Peribacillus simplex NBRC 15720 = DSM 1321: one gene and its partner. The protein of the gene in region 2 binds, or shares a complex with, the protein of the main gene of each other region. Links are inferred from orthologs where the notes say so. Each region holds a gene or a part of one and is shown on either strand. Other genes may lie near its edges.

Region 1 (13,250 bases), 1.6 Mb from region 2 along the record:
CAGACCGTAACGGATTTGTGTAGGGGACGATAGTAACACCCGGAAATACGCCTGGTAGTCGTATCTTAGAGCCTCTGGTTGAACATGTGATTGAGTATGGTGGAAAACCTGAAGCTGTTGCTGCAGATGCAACAAAACACCAGCTTTACCCTATACACGTCCTCAAACAAAGGAAGAATTCTTCCGCAATCATGACTATATGTAATATGAACGTTTTGATTGTTATCTCTGCCCATCGGCGATATTTTAAAGCACTCAACAACAAATAAAGAGGGCTATCGTGAGTACACATCGCTTTAACTGCCTCAAATCCAATAAAATCAAAAAGGTTTCGGAATGAGACTATTCCGAAACCTTTTTGTCTACAAACTGCGACCTGAATTAAATCAGGCCGCTATCCTTGAATTATTTATCCGCCGGTACAACTGCACCTTTGTATTCCTTTAGAATAAAATCTTGAATTTCTTTAGAATGTAATACTTCTACTAGCGTTTTGATTTCTTCTTTATTTTCATCACCTTTGTTTACAGCAATAACGTTAACATATGGTGATTCCGAATCTTCAATTGCAATCGAATCTTCAAGCGGATTCAATCCAGCGTCAATCGCATAGTTGGAGTTGATCAGGACGGCATCGCCTTCGCCGCTTTCATATATTTTAGGAAGCAGGGCCGCTTCATAATCAGCATCGAATTTAAGGTTTTTCTTATTTTCAACGATGTCTTTAGTTGTAGCTGTCGTTTTATCGATGCCTTCTTTTAATGTAATCAGGCCATTTTTTTCTAATAGAGATAACGCACGTCCGTGGTCAGCAACAGAGCTGCTCATAATAATTGTTGCGCCTTCCGGAAGTTTATCAATGCTTTTATACTTTTGTGAATATAGAGCAATCGGCTCGATATGAATTCCGCCAGCATTAACGAAGTCATATCCATTTTCTTTAATTTGCCCCTCTAAATATGGAATGTGTTGAAAGTAGTTAGCATCCAATTCCTTATCATTCAACGCCTTATTCGGTAAAACATAGTCCTGGAATGTTTCGATTTCCAATTCGATTCCTTTTTCTTTAAGAAGCGGCTTAGCTTCCTCAAGGATTTCAGCATGCGGAACATTGGATGCCCCTACAACTAATTTCTTCAATTCTTTTTCCGTATCGCTGCCGCTTTTATCCTTTTCACTTCCACAAGCAGCCAAAGCGAAAGATAACACTAAAATTAATGCAAATCCTAAAAACTTTTTCATCCTATTCATCTCCCTTTATCTTTTGTCCAATTTAGATGTAATCACATCTCCAATAATTTGAATTATGAAGACGATAATTAGAATAACGATAGTCGCTACAAGCGTAACGTCATTTTGATTTCTTTGATAGCCGTCCAAATAGGCTAGATTACCAAGCCCGCCTGCGCCGATGACCCCGGCCATTGCGGTATATCCAACCAATGCAATCGACGTTACCGTAATCCCGGAAATAAGGGCAGGCATCGACTCTGGAAGAAGGACCTTCCAAATGATCGTGCTCGTTTTTGCCCCCATCGATTTAGCGGCTTCAATTACACCTTTATCGATTTCACGAAGGCCGATTTCAACCATACGCGCATAAAATGGGGCCGCACCGATAATAAGTGCCGGCAGTGCAGCGTTCTCTCCGATCATGGAACCGACAAGCGCTTTAGTGAAAGGAATGAGCAGCACGATCAAAATAAGAAATGGAATGGAACGGAATATATTAACGACAGCACTCATGATCCCGTTGACTGCCCGGTTTTCCCACATATTACCCTTCCCTGTCAGGAACAGGATCAATCCTAATATTATGCCTATAAAAAAGGTTGCTACTACAGAGATGCTTGTCATGTAAAGCGTTTCTTTCGTTGCTTCAATAATGTCTTCCCAATCAATATTCGGCAATAATTCTTCAAGCATGAGTAATCACCTCCACGCCTACCTGCTGTGCTTTAATGAATTCGATTGCGCGGAGCATTTCATCCTCTGTGCCATCAAGATGGATAAACAATGTTCCATATGAACCGCTTCTTGTTTGGGATATCTTACCTTGAACGATATTGACATCCAACTCGAAGTTACGTACAAGCTTGGTGATCAACGGGCTTTCTGCATGATCACCTACAAAGGTCAATTGAATCACTTTGCCTGCAGGATAGCGTTCGAGCAAATGGTCCATCGTTTCTTTCGTTTCTTCTGGTTCCGTTACTTGTTGCACGAAACGCTTCGTCATTTGTTCTTTAGGATTCTTGAAAACATCAAGGACAGGACCCTGTTCAACAACTTGCCCGCTTTCCATCACTGCGACGCGATGACAGATTTTACGTATTACATGCATTTCATGTGTTATCAAAACGATCGTCAATCCCAGGCGCTGATTGATGTCAACAAGCAATTCGAGTATTGAGTCGGTAGTCTGTGGATCCAATGCAGAAGTCGCTTCATCACAAAGCAGCACTTTAGGATCATTTGCCAGAGCCCTGGCTATCCCCACCCTTTGCTTCTGCCCTCCGCTTAATTGTGAAGGATAGGCCTTTTCCCTGCCTTCCAGTCCGACTAACTTGATCAATTCGTTCACACGCTTGGTTCGTTCAGTTTTAGAAACTCCTGCAATTTCCAATGGGAAAGAAATATTCTCCTGAACGGTCCTTGACCATAATAAATTGAAATGCTGGAAAATCATGCTGATTTCTTGACGGGCCTTACGGAGCTGAGCCCCTTTAATTTTTGAAATTTCCTTCTCAGCCACCACAACGGATCCCTCTGTGGGTGTTTCCAATCCATTGAGCATTCTGATCAAAGTACTTTTCCCCGCACCACTGTAACCGATGATACCGAAAATCTCGCCTTTATTTATTTCAACATTCACATTATTTACAGCCTTGATCGTCTCACTGTTTCCTTTTCCTGTACGGAACAGTTTACTGACTTTCGTCAATGTAATCATTAATCCTCACCTCTTTTATCCAATAAAACCTATGAACTTAGTTAATTTCTCTACATTATTAATTTGTTTCCACTACCATTTTTTCTGTTCATACAAAAGTTTTCCCCAATTAAAATAGAAAAAACCTTTCTGCATGAGCAGAAAGGCAGGTGAAGAAACAGGCCTTCCTCTCATCTTCCAAAGTGATTAAACTTTGTGTGAATTGGCACCTTTCCAAGGAAATCTCCTTGTCGGTTGCCGGGTTTCATCGGGCACATCCCTCCACCTCTCTTGATAAGAGCTAATATATAGAATATTTTGTACATCATTAAGTTCTTTAGTATGGTGAAATTTTATCATAGATAAAAAAGGAGCGCAATGTATATTATTTCTAGTACAAGAATGAACAGGAACTTTGCTTAAACCGTTTTGGAAGACAAGGAGACGATATTCGTCGCTTTTTCAATGGCCTGCTCCAAATCTTCTATTAAATCGGCTACATTTTCAATCCCAATGGATAAACGGACTTGATCAGCACTCACACCCGCTTTCGCAAGCCCCGCCTCATTCAATTGTTGATGGGTCGTACTGGCTGGGTGAATGATCAAGCTCTTCGCATCCCCTACATTCGCTACATGGGACCATAATTCCACCGAATTGATAAGTTTTGCCCCAGCTTCGCGATTACCTTGAATTCCAAATGTAACGACCGATCCAGCTCCCTTTGGCAAATATTTATCCGCAAGGGCTTTATCGGGATGATCCTCATCACCAGGATGTGAAACCCAGGTCACGGCAGGGTGGTTTTTTAAATACTTAATGACAGACTTGGTGTTTGATATATGTTCTTTCATCCTTACATGCAGCGTTTCAAGTCCAAGCGTAAACTGGAATGCACTTTGGGCACTTAGCGCAGGGCCTAAATCACGAAGTAACTGGACTCGGGCTTTCGTTATGAATGCGGCAGGTCCAATTGCCTCGGCGTATACCAGACCATCGTAACTTGGGTCAGGCTCCGTGAAGCCAGGGTAGTTTGGCGAGTTCCAATCGAACTTCCCTCCATCCACGATGACACCGCCCAGCGTCGTTCCATTTCCCAGAAGCCATTTTGTAGCAGAATGGATGACAATATCCGCTCCAAAATCAATTGGTCTGCATAGATATGGTGTCGCGAAGGTATTATCAATGATTAAAGGTATGCCTGCATCATGGGCGATTTCCGCTACCGCTTCAATATCGAGCACCCTCAAACTTGGATTTCCGATCGTTTCAGCAAAAATGGCTTTAGTTCTTGGCGTAATTGCCCTTTTGAAATTTTCAGGGTCATCGGGAGAAACGAACTTCACTTTTATTCCATATTTAGGAAGAGTATTTTCAAAAAGGTTATACGTACCGCCATATAATGTAGAGGCTGAAACAATCTCATCCCCTGCAGCGGCAATATTCAGGATTGAAAGTGAGATGGCAGCCATTCCGCTTGATGCTGCCAATCCACCGATACCGCCTTCCAATAAGGCCATTCTTTCCTCAAAAACGCTTACCGTGGGATTATGGAGTCGTGTATATATATATCCATTCTCCTTTAGGCCAAATAAATTCGCTGCATGGTCGGTGTCTTTGAACAAGTATGCATTGCTTTGGTAGATAGGAACTGCACGGGCACCTGTTTCATCAGTTTGCAGACCGCCATGAACACTCAATGTTTCGAAACGCAACTTTTTCTCTAACATATGTTTTCTCCTCTTTTTCTATGGATTTAGTTAGAATTATATGAAATCTGGCCTTTTATAAACAAAAAAACCACTTCAATAAGAAGAGGTTTCAAGAACACACCTCATCTACCAGAGCCAACACTCTGCTGGAATTAGCACCGTATATAAATTTATACCGGTTGCCGGGCTTCGTCGGGCCAGTCCCTCCGCCACTCTTGATAAGAACTATTAAATTCTGCCGTTACTTAATTCAAAATATAGCATTTTAGAATAAATCAGTCAATGAATTGTTAGAATATTCTTTGTTTAATTTCAATCTCGCATTCAAATCTCCGCAACAAAGAAACCAACCACTGTTCTGATTGGTTTCTTAGCTGATTTCCTTAAGCAATCCGTACAAATAGGGAACGGATTGAAAGGCATATATTTTTTTGTGCAGCTGTCCTTCTTTGAAAAGCAATAAACATGGAACACTTTCGATTTCATATGATTCGGCAATTCCTTGGATATAGTTCATATTCATTTTGCCTGCCTTCAATTCCGGGAAAAGCTCCAAGGATATCGTCAGCATCTTGGAGGCAACCTGACAGGTGCCGCATAAAGGCGTATATAAATATAAGCAAAAGGTTTCCCCATTTTCAACAGCAAGCTTACACTCTTCTTCTTTCCATTCCTGCATCAATTAGTCGTTCACCCTTTGACTTAAAAATTTCATTTTCACATTCATATTGGCAGATATAAGCACAGTTGCGATATGATGTTCTGGTGAGCTTTCCACTTCTTTGTACATTTTATTAATATACAGGTGGTTCGCTTCCGGCATTTCCCTTCGGAATTGCTTTCGCAGCTTTTCTCCTGATTCATCTGCGTCAAAAAGGAGATAAACATCACGGTCCATCAATTCATCCACTAATTCATCCAGCTTAGTTAATGATATGGTTCCATTCGTACATCTTATTTCCACATCTTCATTTAAAACGGAGGCAACTTTTCTTCTATCGGAACTGCCTTCTACAATGATCACTTTATCGAATTCGCCCCACTCCATGTCATCACTCCATCTCACGAATTATGTGCGCAACTGCCACTGTACAAAATGAAAAGAGAGCAGGCCTTTTCAGTCCCCCTCTCCTTCTTTTTTAACCGTTGATTAAACTCTCATATTCTTCAGCACTCATCAGGTTTTCAATATCACTGCTATTAGATGGTTCAAGCACGACCATCCATGCCTTTTCATAAGGAGACTCATTTACATATTCAGGGTTGTCACTTAAATCTTCGTTTACTTCTACAACCTTGCCACTGATAGGAGCATAAAGCTCAGAAACGGTCTTAACGGATTCAACGCTTCCAAATGGTTCGTTCGCTTTCAATTCATCGCCGATTTCCGGAAGCTCAACGAATACGATGTCCCCAAGCTCGGATTGTGCGAAAGCTGTAATTCCAATGCGCACTGTTCCATCTTCCGTTTTGACCCATTCATGTTCTTTAGTGTAACGAAGTTCTTTTGGTGTTGTTGTCATTATTAACCCTCCATATGTACAGCTTATTTTATCTATACCATTATAAGGTAGATTGTTTGTTTAAGTAAGGAATTAACCAAATATTTTGTGAAATTTTAGTTCCAAACCTGTTCGAATTGCTCTTCTTTGAAACCTACCGTCACTTTGGTGCCATCCGTAACAATCGGCCTTTTCAGAAGCATGCCATCTGTGGACAATATATCAAGCATCTCTGCTTCAGAAGCTTCTTTCAGCTTATCCTTTAAGCCCAGCTCCCGATATTTTTGACCGCTAGTATTGAAAAACTTCTTCAATTCCAAATTACTGATTTTATATAGTTGTTCTATTTCAGTTCGCGAAGGCGGATTTTCCGCTATATGGATCGCTTCATACTGCAGTTCATGATTATCCAGCCACTTCTTCGCATTACGGCATGTGCCGCATTTTGGGTACCAATATAATGTTAAGCCCATCATTTCACCACCTATCAATAGAATACCCGTTTTCAGCACGCAATACAATGAAATGTCTTTTGAATTTCCAACGCGATTTCATCAAAGGAAATAAAGGGGTTATACAATCTGAACGTTGCCTCCAGGCACTCGCTTTCTTCGGGCGCTCTACCCTGGACGCGCTTTTCCCACAGGCGTCTCGCAAAAAGTTCCAATCTACTTTGTTTTAAAAATTAGATAGAACCCCTTTTGCCTACAAACTGAAGGGAATGCCTTTACGGCATTCCCTTTACAGATTCTGATTCATTGCTTAAAGAGCATATTTTTCCGCTTCGATTACCTTGATGGAAGCTTCACGTTTTTTCGCAATGACATTGATTGGATTGTGTCTTGTCAGCTTGCGGAGCGACGATAGCATGATGCGAAGAGTATCGCCTGTTTCCACCGCAATTAACGTTTCCTTTGCATGCTGTTCTATTTCATTGAAAGCTTCCTGAACGAAGATTTCTGTGTAAAGCACTTTTTGTTTGTTCTTCTCCAGACCTTTAACTGCAATTGCTTTTTCCGTACGCAATACCACGGATTCCGCTGCATAGGCAAGGGATGCGATATCAGCAATGTTGGAGAGGATTTCTTGTTCTTGATCAAGATTTTTGCCGTATTTCTGCGCAGCAAGGCCAGCTGCCAAAATACCGATTTTCTTAGCGTTTCTAACAAGCATTTTTTCTTGTGCCAATGGCTCATCGCCAGGTTCTTCCGGCATCATCATCATTAATTCCTCTTGCAGGCCTTGAGCCTTTTGAAGAAGCGGCAATTCCCCTTTAAGTGCTTTCTTCAGGAAAGTTCCCGGGACAAGCAATCGATTGATTTCATTTGTACCTTCAAAGATCCGGTTAATACGGGAATCACGATATGCTTTTTCAATTTCATACTCCTGCATGAAACCATAGCCGCCATGAAGCTGTACGCCTTCGTCCGTAACATAATCCAATACTTCGGAAGCGAAGAATTTATTCAAAGAACACTCAATGGCATATTCAGCGATTGCAGCCGCCATTGATTTCCCATCTTTCACTTGCTCATCCGTCAATTTGCTTTGTCTTTGATCATAAAGGCCAACGGTACGGTATACAGAGCTTTCTGCTGCATAAATTTTAGATGCCATTGTTGCAAGTTTTTCTTTCGTCAAGTTAAAATCGGAAATTTTCGTTTTGAACTGTTGACGTTGATTCGTATAAGCAGCTGTAATCTCAAGGGCACGTTTAGATCCGCCGACAGCACCGACGCCTAATTTATAACGGCCGATATTCAGGATATTGAAAGCGATGACATGCCCTTTTCCTGCTACACCCAAAAGGTTTTCAACTGGGACATGTACATCTTCGAGGATTAAAGTCCGAGTAGATGAGCTTTTGATCCCCATTTTCTTCTCTTCAGCCCCAGTTGATACGCCTTTATAATCACGCTCAACAATGAAGGCGGAGAATTGTTCGCCGTCGATTTTGGCGTATACACAGAAGACATCTGCAAAGCCTGCATTTGTAATCCATTGTTTTTCACCATTTAAGATATAGTGTGTTCCCTCTGCATTCAATTTCGCTGTCGTTTTTGCTCCCAAGGCATCGGAACCTGAGCTTGGTTCCGTTAAGGCATACGCAGCAATCTTCTCACCCGTTGCAAGTAATGGGAGGTATTTTTTCTTTTGGTCTTCATTCCCGAATAATACGATCGGCAAAGATCCGATACCTACATGTGCACCATGCGTAATTCCGAAGCCGCCTGCAAGTGCCATTTTTTCCGTAATCAATGCCGAACTGATTTTATCAAGACCCAATCCGCTGTATTCCTCAGGAACGTCAGCACCAAGTAAACCGATTTCACCTGCATGCTTCAGTAATTTAACGGAACGGTCAAATTCATGGTTTTCCAAACGTTCAACCTGCGGCAGAATTTCATTCACTACGAAATCCTCGGCAGTTTTGGCAATCATTTTATGCTCATCAGAATAATCTTCCGGTGTAAACACTTGATCATACGTAATATCTTCTACTAAAAAGGCTCCGCCTTTAATAAGGTTATCTGTAGTTTGATTGGACATGTTATTTCCTCCTAAGTATTTAAGATAGTAAACCCGCCGGAAGCATGACAGCTTCCGGGAGGGGTGGGATTACGCCAATAATTCAAATACTCCAGCAGCACCCATTCCGCCGCCGATACACATTGTCACGACTCCGAACTGTTGGTTTCTGCGCTTCATTTCATGAAGCAGGCTTAATGTCAATTTTGCTCCTGAACATCCTAGTGGATGGCCTAAGGCAATGGCTCCGCCATTCACATTGACAATCTCTTCATTCAATCCGAGCTCACGAATGATTTGAATGGATTGGGAAGCAAAGGCTTCATTCAATTCAAATAAACCAATATCGGATAACTCAAGACCCGCTAGCTTCAAAGCTTTTGGAATGGCCGCAATCGGTCCGATGCCCATGATTTCAGGCGGTACCCCTGCTACAGCAAAGGAACGGAACTTACCCATCGGTTTCAACCCTAATGAAGAGGCCTTTTCCCCATCCATGACCATGACCGCGGCTGCACCATCACTCGTTTGTGATGAATTCCCTGCTGTTACGGATCCTGTAACAGAGAATGCGGGTCTTAGTTTTTTTAGCACTTCAGCAGTCGTGCCTGGTCGAACGCCCTCATCCTGTGTAAAAGTAAATGATTTTTCCTGCAACTTAAGATCTGGTCCCACTGAACGAAGCGTTACGTCAACCGGTACGATCTCATCCGAAAACTTTCCTTCTGCAATGGCCTTAGCCGCCTTTTGATGACTTCTAACAGAAAATGCATCTTGATCGTCACGGGAAATTCCGTATTTTTTTGCAACGGCTTCGGCAGTGTGACCCATACCCATATAATATTCCGGTGCCGTTTCCGCAAGTCTCGCGTTCGGACGTGTTACATGGCCCATCATTGGCAAAAGGCTCATGGATTCCGCTCCGCCTGCAATGACTGTATCACTTTGGCCAAGCATGATCCTTTCCGCCCCATAAGCGATACTTTGCAGCCCGCTTGAACAGTAACGATTAATCGTTATGGCGGGTACTGTATAAGGCAATCCTGCCAACGCTCCGATGTTACGCGCCATGTTCAATCCTTGCTCCGCTTCAGGCATTGCACAACCGATAATCAGGTCATCTATGGTGCCTTCATAATTCCCTGCGCGCTTTAACGTTTCCTTTACAACAAGAGCCCCTAAATCATCAGGACGTACACTAGCAAGAGAACCTTTTTTCGCTCTTCCTACCGGAGTCCTTGCTCCAGCTACTATTACCGCTTCTTTCATGAGGATCCCCCTTACTCATTTTTAAGCTATCGATCTATTAATCTTCGTTTTCGCTTATCTTCATCTATTCATCAATTACGGAGTGGTTTCCCTTTAATAAGCATGTGCTGCATCCTTGCCTGAGATTTCGGAGTCGAAATCAGTTTTAGGAATGCTTGTTTTTCTAAGTTCAAGATATACTGTTCATCTACTTCCGTGCCAAATGGGAGTTTTCCCCCTGCAAGGACGTATGCAAGCTCTTTGGCTATGACAAGGTCATGATCTGATAAGAATCCTGAAAGGCGCATGGATTCCGCTCCTAATAGAAGTGCGGCATATCCCGTTTCACCTACGACAGGGATCTTTGTGCGGGCTGGAGCGGTATAACCTTGTTCATGCATGGAAAGTACCGCCTGTTTCGCATCATATAGCTGATGATCCGCATTCACGCTTATTCCATCAGCTGAATTAAGGAAATTATTACCTTTTGCTTCCTCGGCGGAGGTCGAAACTTTTGCCATGGCGACCGTTTCAAATACTTGGTTGGCCACTTTCTGTAAGTCAAAGTCGACGCCCTTCGGCATATTCCTCAACGTCTTCACATAAAGTTCTTTAGTCCCTCCGCCGCCTGGGATCAAGCCTACACCAGCTTCCACTAGTCCCATATACGTTTCAGTCGTTGCCTGGATGCGCGCAGCCGGAAGAGATACTTCAGCACCCCCGCCAAGTGTCATATTAAACGGGGCAACCACTACAGGAACTGCACTGTACTTGATTTTAAGCATCGCCTTTTGGAATTGGCTGATGACCATATCGAGTTCAAAAATATTGTCATCTTGCGCTTCCATTAGCATCATTGCAATATTAGCGCCTACACAGAAATTCTTTCCTTGGTTTCCGATGACCAGGCCTTTGAAATTCGCTTCCGCTTCGTCGACCGCAGCATTGATCATTTGTATGATATCCAGACCGATTGCATTATTCGGTGAAGTGAATTCAAGAAGAGCCACTCCATCGCCGATATCCATCAAGCTTGCACCACTGTTTTTCTTGATTACGCCTTTTTGCTTCTTGATCGCTTTAAGATTGATCACTTTAGGATTTTCGACAAGTTCTTTATATTCACCATTATCATAATAGTGAACTATGCCATTTTCTTCTTTATAGAAAGAAGTGATGCCTTTAGCGAGCATATCCTTCACCCATTGCGGAACGGTGATGCCTTCAGCTTCCATTCGGGCTACCGATTTTTCTACACCTATCGCATCCCAGGTTTCAAAAGGACCTGTGGACCATCCGAATCCCCATTTCATCGCTTGATCGATCCCCACGATGTCATCCGCAATGTCCCCAAGCAGCTGGGCAGAATACACAAGCGCCGGATTCAGAACATTCCAAAGTAATTGGCCGGCACGGTCTTCGCTATAAACAAGCGCTTTCATTTTATTTTCCAAGCCCTTGGCCTGTTTAGCCATTTCGATGGAAGGCGTTTTTAATCTTTTTCGTGCTTCATATTCAAGGGTTTCGGGATTCAGTTCAAGGATTTCCTTGCCTTTTTTCAAGAAAAACCCTTGGCCTGACTTGCTTCCAAGCCACCCATTCTTAAGCATTTCATTCATGAAATCAGGTATTTTGAAAACGTCCTTTTCTTCTCCATCCACCTGGTCATATACGTTTCTGGCAACATGTGCAAAGGTATCCAATCCGACTACATCAAGTGTCCGGAAAGTTGCGCTAGTTGCCCTTCCAATCAACGGACCTGTAACCGAATCGACCTCACCAACACTGTATCCGCCTTTTTGCATTTCCCGCAGAGTGACCAATAAACCATAGGTTCCAATACGGTTTGCGATGAAGTTAGGGGTATCCTTGGCTTCGACGACACCTTTTCCCAGTACATCTTCGCCGAATCGTTTCATGTATTCGAGCACTTCTGGTGAAGTTGCTTTAGTAGGGATGATCTCCAACAATTTAAGATAACGCGGCGGATTGAAGAAGTGTGTTCCCAGGAAGTGCTTTTGAAAGTCCTCCGAACGGCCTTCTGCCATCGCTTCGATTGAAATTCCAGATGTATTCGATGAAACGATGCTTCCTGGTTTACGATGCTGATCAACCTGGGCAAACACGCTTTGCTTCACCTCAAGTTTCTCAACGACCACTTCGATGATCCAATCGACATCCTTTAAACGACTTATATCATCTTCCAGGTTTCCCGCCTCGATCAACGCAATGTTTCCCTTAGCAGAAAGCGGAGCTGGTTTCTGTTTTAAAAGTTTCGTAATCGCAGTTTGACTGATGCGGTTACGCACTTGTTTATTATCTAATGTCAGTCCCTTTTTCTTTTCATCCTCAGTGAGCTCACGAGGTACAATATCCAATAATAAAGTCGGAATGCCGATGTTAGCAAGGTGTGCAGCAATCCCTGATCCCATAACTCCTGACCCTAGAACAGCAGCCTTTCGTATTTGTCGAACCAAGTTCATATCCCCCTTACACAATTTATTGAATGAATGCTCATTCATTTTTAATCCAAAAAAATTTTGAATATTTTTTCTTATTACTAATATAGAATATATTTGGAAATTCCGCAATGATTTAAACAGGAAAAAAATATTTTTTTCTCCGAGTTCTTTTGGTTATTTCTCCTCCTTTCAGTAAAAAATAACCTGGTAGGAGGTGACTTATATAATGAAGCGTAAAGATAATCCTTCTAAAGCAGCCGTAAGCGCAGCAAGCGTTAAAGGCAATGCCGGCCCTGGCGCTGAACGTCAACATGGAATCAATAAAGTGAACAGCCAGAACAATCAGTTCAAAAGATAATCCTTCTTAATTTGAGCAGCCGTTCCTTTTCCGGGGCGGCTCTCGCTTTCTATTTCTTGAAAAGGCCTTTTAAAACGAAAGCAATATTGGCCGGTCTCTCCGCAAGGCGGCGCATGAAATATCCATACCAATCCGTACCGTAAGGAACATACACCCTTACCTTATATCCTTCTTTAGCAAGTTCAAGCTGCTTTTCATTACGGATGCCGTATAACATTTGAAATTCAAAGCGATCCCGGGGAATTCCGTGATCTTTGACCAAGTCCCTCGTATAATCAATGATTTTATCATCATGTGTGGCAACGGCAGTGTAATTGCCATTTTGCATATGCTTCTTGATGATTTTCTTAAAATTCTCATCCACATCTTCTTTCTCGGGAAAAGCCACTTCCCTTGGTTCTTTATAAGCCCCTTTAACAAGTCTTAGATTCGGATGGTATGCATCCAGCTCCTCAATATCCTTCTCAGTCCGATACAGATAAGCTTGGATAACAGTCCCCAATTCAT
Region 2 (10,836 bases):
AATCAGTAAATATGAGGATTTATCGTAACGGGATTAGATTAATTCTAAAGCCCTTCTCATACGAGAAGGGCTTTAGTTGTGCAATAAAGCATTTTGCTAAAGTAAGCATATATTATCTTTTGATTTGAACGATCTTATGAAAGTATCAAACAAAATCACCTTCTAATCTTGAATTTCGGATTGCTTCACCTTCACTCCTAATATCTTTCACGTAATGAATCATACCGATTCTAAAAGCTCAGGAGAAAGGTGCATTCCCCTTCTTCATCAGCGACACTTGATCATAAATACCCAGGATTATTTTATCTAACCACGATTCAGACGCCCGTTTCCTTTTTTATCCCAAAGAAAATTATGTCCAAATCCCCATTTTTCCAATTACACATGGTAAATTATTAATTGGAGGGGAAAAATGAAGAAAATTAATATTCTACTGGTTGCTGTTCTTGTTTTGTCTTTATTCACTGGACTTAAAACAACTGAGGCAGCCTCAAATGTGAAGGTACATTTCATCAACGTTGGACAAGGAGATTCAATCCTTATTCAAACCGGTAACGAAAACGTTTTAATTGATGGTGGCGGTAAAGGAAAGGGAGACGAAGTTGTAGCTTACCTAAAAAAACAAAAGGTAAAAACACTTAATGCATTAGTATCCACTCACCCAGATGCGGATCATGTGGGCGGTCTGGCTTATGTGATTAAATCGCTTAATGTGAAATCTGTGTACGCCCCTAAAGTTTCTCATACTACCCAAGCATACAAAGACTTTTTAACGGCTGTTAAGCAGAAGAATCTTTCAATAAAAAAAGCGCAGACTGGCGTGGAAATCAACACTAAAGCTAAGGATAATTCCCTTAAATTCATTGCCCCTGTTAAAGAATATGCTAAGTCTGACTTAAATAATTGGAGTGCAGTCCTTTTACTTAAACACGACAAAAAAACATTCTTGTTTACAGGTGATGCTGAAGAAAAAGCAGAGTCAGATATGCTGGCTAAAAAACTGGTACCAAGTGTGGATGTACTTAAAGTCGGCCATCATGGTGCAAAAACATCAACAAGTTCAGCTTTCATTAACAAAGCAAAACCGAAATACGCTGTAATCAGTGTAGGGAAAAATGGATATGGGCACCCTACTTCTACTGTTGTAAAACGGTTGAATACAGTGAAAGCCAAAACTTATCGCACAGATAAATCAGGTAACATTATTTTTACTTCTACAGGTCAGAAAATTACTGTAAAGACGGTGAAATAAATGGTACAAGGAATTATCGATCGCTTCGAGGGAAAGATCGCTGTCGTTGAAATCGATGGTGGTAACATGAAGGATTTTCCTAAAAGCTCTCTTCCCAAGGGAGCAAAAGTAGGAGATATGCTGATTATCGATGGTAATACTATCACCATTTCCAAAGAAGGCACTGAGAAGTTAAGAAAAGAGATTGACGATTTAATGGATGAATTATTTGAAGATTAATTCCGGGGCCCTTCTTTAATAAGAAGGGCTTGCTTTAATTTTGAATGAATCCCGTTTGCATTCTTCTATGAATATCCCTAACGTGGTATATACTTTGACATTACCTCTGAAGCCTTTGCCCCATTTGATTCGGTGAACAGGTAGAATGATTTCCTCTTTGTTTCCTCAATCCTCTGGATCAATTTCGTTTTTAAAAAAGATGTCCGGTGCAACTGGTTTTCGAAAGAACTGCATGATACTTCTATATCGATGGTTTGTCTATTCCTGAATGTGATGGTTGTATGTTTGGAATCCAGGCGATCATAGGATACCACATGCTCATGTGATAACCAGGTGCATTGAGGACGCAACGGAGATGTAGTGGGAAAGAAGAAAATCGAACTGGTCGGATCAATCGCAATAGGCGCTTTATGTGTGATGTTTATGAGCTGTTTCGTGCCTTGCTTGCGCCCTTCATAACTTGATCCGAAGAACTCACAGCTTTTCTTTATTATTTCCATAGGTTTAAAGGGGGAGATGAACTCGTCCTCCATTTCAACGATACGGGCATATATTTTACTGCCGTAATTGATTGGCGAAACCATTAGTGTATGTGGCGTGATTTCATATTCCTCGATGATTCCCAGATTGTTTTCCTTCATTTTTAATCCACCTCTTCCTCATTGCTAAACACCGCTTTTACTTTACCAAAGCTTATACTCTTAATTGCTTGTACCCTTCCATTCCCCATTGTCCAAGAAGAATAATGAAGGGAGATAGTAAATGTATGTTAAATTACTCACTATAATAGCACAACCCTCAAACATAAAAAGTAAGTTCACAAAAAATTAAAAATTCTTTTATATAGTGGCTTTTTCGTCATCTAAACGACACATTCTCTATTAGGATTTAATTTTTTTGAATTTTCAGTTGATTTTATCCGCTCAAATCCATATAATAATAAAAAGGGTCAGGGGTGGTAACTTTGAAAAATGAAAAATCTTATTCAGAGTCAGTGAAGTCCTTATCAATGAGCGAAATGAAAAACGATGCCGTGGTTCAGGAAATGTTAATTGATATGATTATTCAGGAAGCCGTCCTTACTAACAAAAAGAATATCCTTGCAAAACAGATCGATGAAGCCTTGGATATGAAAAACAAACCTTTATTCTTAAAACTAAGTTCTGAAATGAACGTTTTACTCAAACAGTTTGGAAATTAAAATGCATGATTAAAAAACAGCCTAATGTTCAAAAAAGCCTCCCATAATGTTGGGAGGCTTTTCTAATTATCATCACTCTTTATGAAACATCCCCATGACCTCGGCTGTTTCGGTTATATTGACAAAAGCATTCGGATCCACTTCTTTTATCATCGTTTTTACATCGGTTAACTGATAACGTGTAATGACTGTCATCATTACTTTACTCTTTTCTCCTGAATATGCACCTTCACCATCCATGACTGTAATTCCACGATATAGGTTGGTCAGGAGCTTCGTTTTCATTTCGTCACTCTTTTTGGTAACGATCATCAATGTTAATTTAATGTGATTGGAATGGATCGTATCGATCACCTTTCCTGCTGCATAAATGGAAATCAGCGTATATAATGCGGCATCCCACCCAAAGATGAAGCCTGAGATAACCACCACAACTGCATTCATCACCGAAAGCAATGTACCAAGTGGAAAGTCGCTCTTCTTAGCCAATAGCATGGCAATGATATCAAAACCGCCCGAAGACCCCGAAGCACGAAAGATGATGCCTATACCGAATCCCGATATGATTCCGCCAAATAAAGAAGACAAAATCGGTTCAGTGGATATTCCGTGAACTGGAATGAGGTATAAACTGACCGAAATCACGACAACTGATAATATCGTATAGGTGATAAAGCGTCTCCCTAATTTCAGGTATCCAAGAATCAGCAGTGGCAGGTTCAACAAAAAATTCAATATCCCTGTGTTGACTGGGGTAATGATTCCGAACATAATCGCAAGTCCACTAAGTCCGCTGCTTAAAATTAAATGAGGTATCAAAAATAAGTTGTAGGCTACTGCAACAAGCACTGAGCCTATAGTGATGAAAAGTACATTATACATATCCGATCTCCTTAAAACGAACTGGGAATTTAATTTATTATAGTAGAGAACCTAAGATTTTTAAAAATAATAGTTTTTTCTGAAAACAACTACAAACTACCCCTTTCCAAAGAAAAAAAGCCAGCTGATTATCAGCTGGCTTTCAATCACCCTTTGTATCTGCATTTTCAACCGTGGAAATCCGCTCGAGCATGGTTGGATGGGAATAGCGCAGCCATTTTACCAGGAATGGTGGGTTGACCTGACTCAAACCCGACCTCGTGAGTTCCTGGAACGTCGTGATTGCTGATTCTTTATCCCCGGTCATTTCAATGGCATAGCGGTCAGCCCTTGTTTCTTGATATCTGGAAACATAATTGGACAGCGGACTTGAAGCAAAGAGCAGCACTGACGTTATTAAGAGAAATAATGGAAGAGAAGAAATGCTGTCAACCGAACGAACCTTTAACAGATGGCCCCAGCGTCTAATGATAAAATTCATGATTTTCGATGTCAGCCACAAACCGATTAAAGTCAGTCCTAAATAACCTGCAATCCCTATATAAATGTGCTTTTCCACATAATGAGCCATTTCATGTGCCATGATAAAAAGGATTTCATCTTCCTTCAGTTTGTTCAGGGTCGTATCCCAAAGGACTATTCTTGAGTTGGAACCTATGCCGGTCACGTATGCATTCAAGGCATTTGTCTTTTCCGCCATATTTACTTCATACACGTGTTCAGCCGGAATTTCAGCCTGTGAGGCAAGTGTCAATATTTCCGTTTCCAGCTCTTTATTTTTGAGCGGATAGAATTCATTGTACAGCGGATCAATCAGTACAGGCTGAACAAACATCAGGAACAAGGTAAATGGAATGGACAACATCCAAGCATAGAGCCACCACTTCTTCACACTTTTCTTCATTAACCAATATAAAACGGAAACGATGATGAACATCATCCCAAAATTCACCCAGAATTCTATGACTCCATCCTTCATCCACGAGGTGAAACTTTGTGTACTTATATGGTAACTCTTGCTCATCCTATATCCAATGAAACTGATTGGAAACAGTGCCAGGTAAGAAATCACGGAAAGCCAAAATAAGTAAATGCCCGTTCTGATCACTTTCCGTCTCGAGACTGCCATTGACGACTTTTCAAATGCTTTCGAAAAACCAAATAATAAAATGAAGAAATAAAGCAGCCATTCATATGGCGTGGATACGAAAAAAATAAAATTCCGCAGTCCTGAATACTCTTCGCTAAGCTTTAGTTCCCTTGCATTCAGGAATGTTGCAGGATCTGCTGCAGTTCCACGCAAAGCTTCGGGAATGGAGGTATCAGCTCCATAAAAAATATACCAATACATCGCTGCTGCATAAAGGATATATAATAGAATCGCTCTTCCAGCCCATTTTCTAACCATGATGCCCCTCCTTAAACGAATCTCCCTCTTATTAGTTTAATCCAAAATGGACAGGTTAGAACCGCATTTTCTTTCTATATTATTTATTCCTTTCAATCTCCAACATTTGTTGATTTTTTATCCTTTATTATCAACCTTAAGATTTCACAGAATACACCTGTACTTCCGAGATGAGGAGGCGGAATGATGCATATGCAGAGACATTAAAAAACGGGGGGCTGGGGACGTATAAGGCACCGATGAATTTGTCTCTCTGCCGCCACCTAATTGCTTTGATCAAAATCGTTTCATCAAAGTTTATGATTAGTCATCCCTTCATCCCGCTACTTTGAAACCTATACAAAAGTGCCATAAGCTCCGGTCGATTATTAACATTCAGTTTTCTGTAAATCCGGCTTATATAGTTTTTTACCGTGCCGATGGATAGAAAAAGTTTTTTTGAAATTTGCTGATTCGTTTCGCCTTGGGTTAGGAGGATAAGCAGTTCATACTCGCGTTTAGAAAAGGCCCCCAATTTTTCGATTGCCTTATCCAAAGTTACTGGTGATCTTTCAACATCCTGCTGCAGCTTCTTCATTAAAATTGATTTAAATGAGGCAGGATAAACTATCTGGCCGTTGGCACATTGACGGATTGCCGACAGCACTTGTTTCATTCCGCCATCCTGTAACACATAACCTGCTGCACCATGGCATATCGCTTCGATAAGAAAATGATCTTCTGAATAGGTAGTAAAAATGAGGAAAGGAGTAGATGGATGTTTTTCCTTTAGGATTGGCATGACTTCCTGCCCATACTTCCCTGATGACCGGGCATCAATAAGAATGACATCCGGCATGACTGATGATGTATGATCAGAATCAAGAAGTTCCATTTCATCTCCGGTTATCCCCATGACCTTAATGTCTTCTTCTTTTTCGATGATTCCCTCAAGTCCTACCTGACCACCATATATCATTAGCTTAATCGACTTCATAACTTCACCCGTTACTTTCATTATTTGTTATTAATCCGATAATTTTTTATAATTGCCTGCCGCGAATAGTTCTATTGGTCTATATTTTACATCATTAATTCACTTGATAACAAATTTAAACTGTAGAATGCTTAAAAATGGGCACCTCCTGACAAGTAAAAAGGCTATCAACCCGTTTGCCTTCAGGATGATAGCCTTTTTCTTTGTTCCTCATCTATGAGCGTATCAAGTTTCATGATGCTCTCTTCTGCCCGTACAAAATCAATTTTGCGATAATGGTGTTTTCCACCTTCTTCTTCATCTTTTTCGTCGGCCCATTTGACGACTTGCTGAAGCGGTGTACGAACAATATCATTTGAAGGTAAGAACGAATCGGTGTGAAATAAAATGGCGAGGGAAATGGTCTTTGCCTTTATCGGGTTTTCTCCCAAGCGGATTAACAGTTTATGTGCTCGTTCTGCACCTTTGATGGGATGGATATCATTTTGTTTATACAGATCATAATCCCATTTACCATTGCGATACCAGGTGAAATGACCCATATCATGCAAAAGTCCAGCTTTAGCAGCAATATCAGGGTCTATATTATATTCGTTTGCTAAGTGAAACGCATGGTATGCTACCGCAATTGCATGTGCTAGACCTGAACGGTTCAAGTATTTTTGAGCAATGGGATGTGTAAAAATATCCAAAAGCTTTACATCTCTCATCTAACTCCTCCTTACAATTATGTGGAAATTTTTAATGACAATCATAACTCTTTTCGAAACAAGAATCAAGATTTTAAGATTCTCCTATATATTTTATGCAGCCTGATACACTTTGGTTGTACAAAAAAGGACCATTGCCGGTTATAGGCAATGATCCCCTTATGATCAATAAATTAGTTTTGTAGTACATGGTTTTTCAAGGAGCGGCGTAAAATTTTACCAGTCGCATTTTTTGGAAGTTCATCCAAAAAATCAATTTTTGCCGGTACCTTATATTTGGCCAAGTGTTCCATGCAATAGGCAAGAAGTTCTTCCTCGGTCAATGCATTGTCTTTCTTTACCACAAAGCATTTAACCACTTCTCCCTGATTGGGATCCGGAACGCCTATGGCTGCTGCTTCAACTACTTCAGGATGGGCATAAAGAATCTCCTCCACTTCACGTGGATAGACATTATAGCCACCGACGATGATAAGCTCCTTTTTACGGTCTACAATGAAAAAATAGCCTTCATCATCCATCCTGGCTAAATCGCCTGTATATAACCAACCATTTTTCAAGACAGCGGCTGATTCTTCAGGCATTTTATAATAACCCTTCATTACATTGGGACCTCTGGCGATCAATTCTCCTACCCCATTGATCGGCACTTCTTCTCCAAGCTCATTGACCACTTTGTTTTCAACCCTAAGGATGGAGGTTCCGATGGATCCCGCCTTCCTTGGACGATCCAAAGGATTGAAGCAGGTAACAGGGGATGCTTCGGATAAGCCGTATCCTTCTGAAACCCTGACATTAAATTTCCGCTCGAATGATTCAAGCAGGGACACTGGCATGGCAGATCCGCCCGATATGCATATCCGCAACGACTTCAAAGCATCTTCTTTCGCATCTGGATATTGGAAAAGAAAGTTATACATCGTAGGCACTCCAGCAAAAACGGTTGCTTCATATTTTTTGATTTGCCTGAATATTTCCTTTGGACTGAATTGCGGGACAATTAAAAGCGTACCTCCGCTTATCAATGGGGCATTCACGACTACCGTTAAACTGAAAACATGGAACATTGGCAATGTCGTAATGACACGGTCACTTTCCGTGATTTTTAAATATTCACCAACATCATGTGCATTGGAAAATATATTGGTATGTGTAAGCATGGCCCCCTTTGGTTTCCCCGTTGTCCCGGAAGTATAGAGTATGATTGCAGTATCTTCAGGATCCAGTTCTGGACCTTTAAAGCCATCATCCCCCGATTCGATCATTTTTGTAAACGATTCCATTTTTGGGTAGATGTTAAATTGGCTATTATCCCTATTAACCGGCTGCGTTTCACAAATTACATATTGCTCTACGGTTGAGAGGATCGGGTTCATTTTCTCTAGTAAGGGTAAAAGCTTATCTAATGCCACAACAACCTTTACATCGCCATTATTCAGGATGTAACCAATCTCGTCAGGTGTGTAAATTGGATTGACGGGAATTACGGTCGCCCCTGCTCGCATAGCTCCATACAACGAAATGATGAAATGTGGAGAGTTTCCCAATAACAGTGCAACGTTATCACCTTTTGAAACACCAAGCCTATGTAATTCGTCTGCGAACTTCGTAACGGCTTTATCCAATTCCCCATATGAAGTGGATTGATCCATAAAGTAATATGCTGGCTTACCAGCCTTTTTTAAAGCCATTTGATGAAGCTGTTCAGATAAATTCATCTTTCTCCCTCCCCTGCAAATAGCATGAATGAATAGTCATTCATTTTTATGGTGAACTAAATACATTTTTATTATATTAAAAGAAAGCGATCACAGCAACAATTTTATCCATATTCAAGCAATTACTGTCATTATTAGACACAAAAGCCGTCCTATTAAGTCGGGACGGCTTTTTCAGGCTTAATATATTAAAGCCACTATTTCTTCTTTCGTTACATTGCCAAAATAATGACGAACATCAATCTCATCTAGTACACTGCTGATTGCTTCCTTTTCATAGCGTGTTCCAGTAAGCTTTTGTTCAATATCCGCAACCTCTCCTACCCCGAAGAAATCACCGTAGATTTTACAATTTCCAATGATTCCCCTGTTCACTTCTAGGCGGATGTCAACAGATCCCACAGCAAATCTATGTGAGTTTTGCAAGTTGAATTTAGGTGACTTTCCGTAATTCCACTCCCAGTTTTGATACCTTTCTTCCGAGATTTTGTGAATTTTCTCCCAATCCGTCTCCGTTAAAACATACTCTGTAACCTTTCCGCTATCTTTGAAAATATTTTGCAGAAGGTATGAACGGAATTCTTCAACGGACATCGGTTCTTTTAAGAAATCAGCGATATTGCCGACACGGCTTCTTATCGATTTAATCCCTTTGGACTCGATTTTATCTTTTTTCACTTTTAAAGCGGATACAATGTGATCCATTTCTGATTGAAACAGCAATGTCCCATGACTGAACATTCTGCCCTTCGTTGAAAACATCGCGTTTCCCGAGATTTTCTTTCCTTCAGCCAAAATATCGTTACGACCGCTCAATTCAGCATGTATTCCAAGTTTCTCAAGCGTTTCCACGACAGGTTGAGTGAATTTTTTGAAATTATGGAAACTATCCCCGTCATCCCTCGTAATGAAACTGAAATTGAGATTCCCTAGGTCATGATAAACCGCTCCACCCCCGGAAAGGCGGCGAACAACTGTAATGCCATTTCCATCTACATAATCTGCATTGATTTCTTCAATCGTGTTTTGATTTCTACCTATGATGATTGAAGGACGATTAATGTAAAAAAGTAGATAAGTTTCATCTATATTTAAATGTTTAAGCGCATATTCTTCGATGGCCAGGTTAATTCTTGGATCTGTAATTCCCTTATTATCAATAAAAAGCACAATTGTTCCTCCTTGTAGACTTCATATCACTGATGTTTCATTTATAGTTGGAATTCGAGATTGGTTTTAGCAACCGCTATTTCCCTTTTGAATACCTCGGATGCTTCTTTTTTCAGTTGATCTAGATTCCCATAATGAGGGAGATGAGTTAACAGCAAAAGCTGGACGTCAGCCTTTTCTGCTAGCATGCCCGCTTCTCTTGCCGTCATATGTCCAGCCTTTGAACCATCCATATCACTGTAAAAGTTACTTTCACATAATAAAACATTAGCGTCTTTAGCGAAATCTGCAAGCTCATCCATATATGAACTGTCACCTGTGTAAACTATCGAATGATTTTCAGCTTCAATCCTCATTGCATAACAAGGGACTGGATGTTTTGTTTTCATGAACGTAAATTTACACGGTCCAATGGTTAAGGGTTGATCAGCAGAATAGGCTATACCCTTTGTCACGTCTTTATAAGTTAATTTACCAAATTCGACTTCGTCTAAATCATGACCATAAATAGGAATGGTCCTTTTTTCGCTGCCCAATATCTGCTGAATGAACGCAGCGTGCTGCAGGACACCAATATCCGCTACATGATCCGGATGATAGTGGGATAATACAACTGCACCAAGGTCCTCCGGCTTCATATGGTTTTGCAGCTGTGATAGAACACCGCTGCCACAATCAAGCAGAATGCGAAAATCTTCATATTCAAGCAAATAGCCGGAACTTGCCTCATTTTTAGCTGGATAACCGCCCCAGCAGCCAATTACGGTGATTTTCATGCTTAGGCACTCCTTTTTTTCTCTCAATGACTTCCCCATTAATATAAACTATTCTTGCCCTTATTTCACCTTTTTTACTTATGTTATAAAACATTCATTGACTTTATAAATCTGTTATAATACAATGAAACCATAGAAAAGCGAATAATAAAAAAATTCAGGAGATGATGTTCATGATTCAAAGTAGCGTTGAGTTCTTTAAAAACCTGCCTCCGAAACAATGCACGGAATGCGGAAAAAAAATTGAAGAACAGCACGAATGTTATGGAAACCACTGTGATCATTGCCTTTCTGGAGAGTAGTAGTCTTGTGTTTCACCATCCGCTTCCCAAATAGCAGGATGATTTCATATAAGGTTCGATTTCGCAGCTGAAAAACATCCCCAATAAAAAGAAGAGATACCGACGATCGGTATCTCTTCTTTTTATTGGGATTCATTGCCTTCCAGCAAAAAAAATAGAATTATCACGTAACGGATAATCCTTTGAACAAATATATTTTAAATAGTTCAGCAATTTCCTCTT

Evidence for each region.
Region 1: the proteins of BS1321_RS06470 (region 2) and gcvH are in contact, whole or in part, in a crystal structure (PDB 3A7A), measured with the Escherichia coli proteins. The link is inferred for Peribacillus simplex NBRC 15720 = DSM 1321 from one-to-one orthologs.

What each region holds. Positions count from the first base shown.
Region 1 is NZ_CP017704.1:2,997,079-3,010,328, reverse strand. The notes cover bases 4,476-7,470. They hold gcvH (glycine cleavage system protein GcvH), read right to left. Parts: upstream 6,168-7,470; coding sequence 5,784-6,167; downstream 4,476-5,783. Other genes in these bases: BS1321_RS14315 (acyl-CoA dehydrogenase family protein), read right to left, coding at 6,909-7,470; BS1321_RS14320 (arsenate reductase family protein), read right to left, coding at 6,263-6,619; BS1321_RS14330 (toprim domain-containing protein), read right to left, coding at 5,327-5,692; BS1321_RS14335 (thioredoxin family protein), read right to left, coding at 5,015-5,323; BS1321_RS14340 (O-acetylhomoserine aminocarboxypropyltransferase/cysteine synthase family protein), read right to left, coding at 4,476-4,662. Outside these bases: BS1321_RS14355 (MetQ/NlpA family ABC transporter substrate-binding protein), read right to left, coding at 406-1,242; BS1321_RS14350 (methionine ABC transporter permease), read right to left, coding at 1,258-1,926; BS1321_RS14345 (methionine ABC transporter ATP-binding protein), read right to left, coding at 1,919-2,953; more of BS1321_RS14340, read right to left, coding at 3,352-4,475; more of BS1321_RS14315, read right to left, coding at 7,471-8,696; BS1321_RS14310 (acetyl-CoA C-acetyltransferase), read right to left, coding at 8,766-9,944; BS1321_RS14305 (3-hydroxyacyl-CoA dehydrogenase/enoyl-CoA hydratase family protein), read right to left, coding at 10,016-12,406; BS1321_RS14300 (YuzL family protein), read left to right, coding at 12,609-12,743; BS1321_RS14295 (proline dehydrogenase family protein), read right to left, coding at 12,793-13,250. UniProt on the Escherichia coli protein: The glycine cleavage system catalyzes the degradation of glycine. The H protein shuttles the methylamine group of glycine from the P protein to the T protein.
Region 2 is NZ_CP017704.1:1,369,485-1,380,320, forward strand. Bases 7,542-10,498 are described here. They hold BS1321_RS06470 (lipoate--protein ligase), read right to left. Parts: upstream 9,537-10,498; coding sequence 8,547-9,536; downstream 7,542-8,546. Other genes in these bases: BS1321_RS06465 (fatty acid--CoA ligase family protein), read right to left, coding at 7,542-8,366; BS1321_RS06475 (MBL fold metallo-hydrolase), read right to left, coding at 9,578-10,312; yhfH (protein YhfH), read left to right, coding at 10,486-10,498. Also shown: BS1321_RS06425 (ComEC/Rec2 family competence protein), read left to right, coding at 413-1,252; BS1321_RS06430 (DUF3006 domain-containing protein), read left to right, coding at 1,253-1,471; BS1321_RS06435 (competence protein ComK), read right to left, coding at 1,549-2,112; BS1321_RS06440 (IDEAL domain-containing protein), read left to right, coding at 2,436-2,672; BS1321_RS06445 (YitT family protein), read right to left, coding at 2,745-3,554; BS1321_RS06450 (M48 family metallopeptidase), read right to left, coding at 3,697-4,962; BS1321_RS06455 (LuxR C-terminal-related transcriptional regulator), read right to left, coding at 5,270-5,938; BS1321_RS06460 (HD domain-containing protein), read right to left, coding at 6,121-6,648; more of BS1321_RS06465, read right to left, coding at 6,822-7,541; more of yhfH, read left to right, coding at 10,499-10,614; BS1321_RS06485 (TetR/AcrR family transcriptional regulator), read right to left, coding at 10,778-10,836. UniProt on the Escherichia coli protein: Catalyzes both the ATP-dependent activation of exogenously supplied lipoate to lipoyl-AMP and the transfer of the activated lipoyl onto the lipoyl domains of lipoate-dependent enzymes.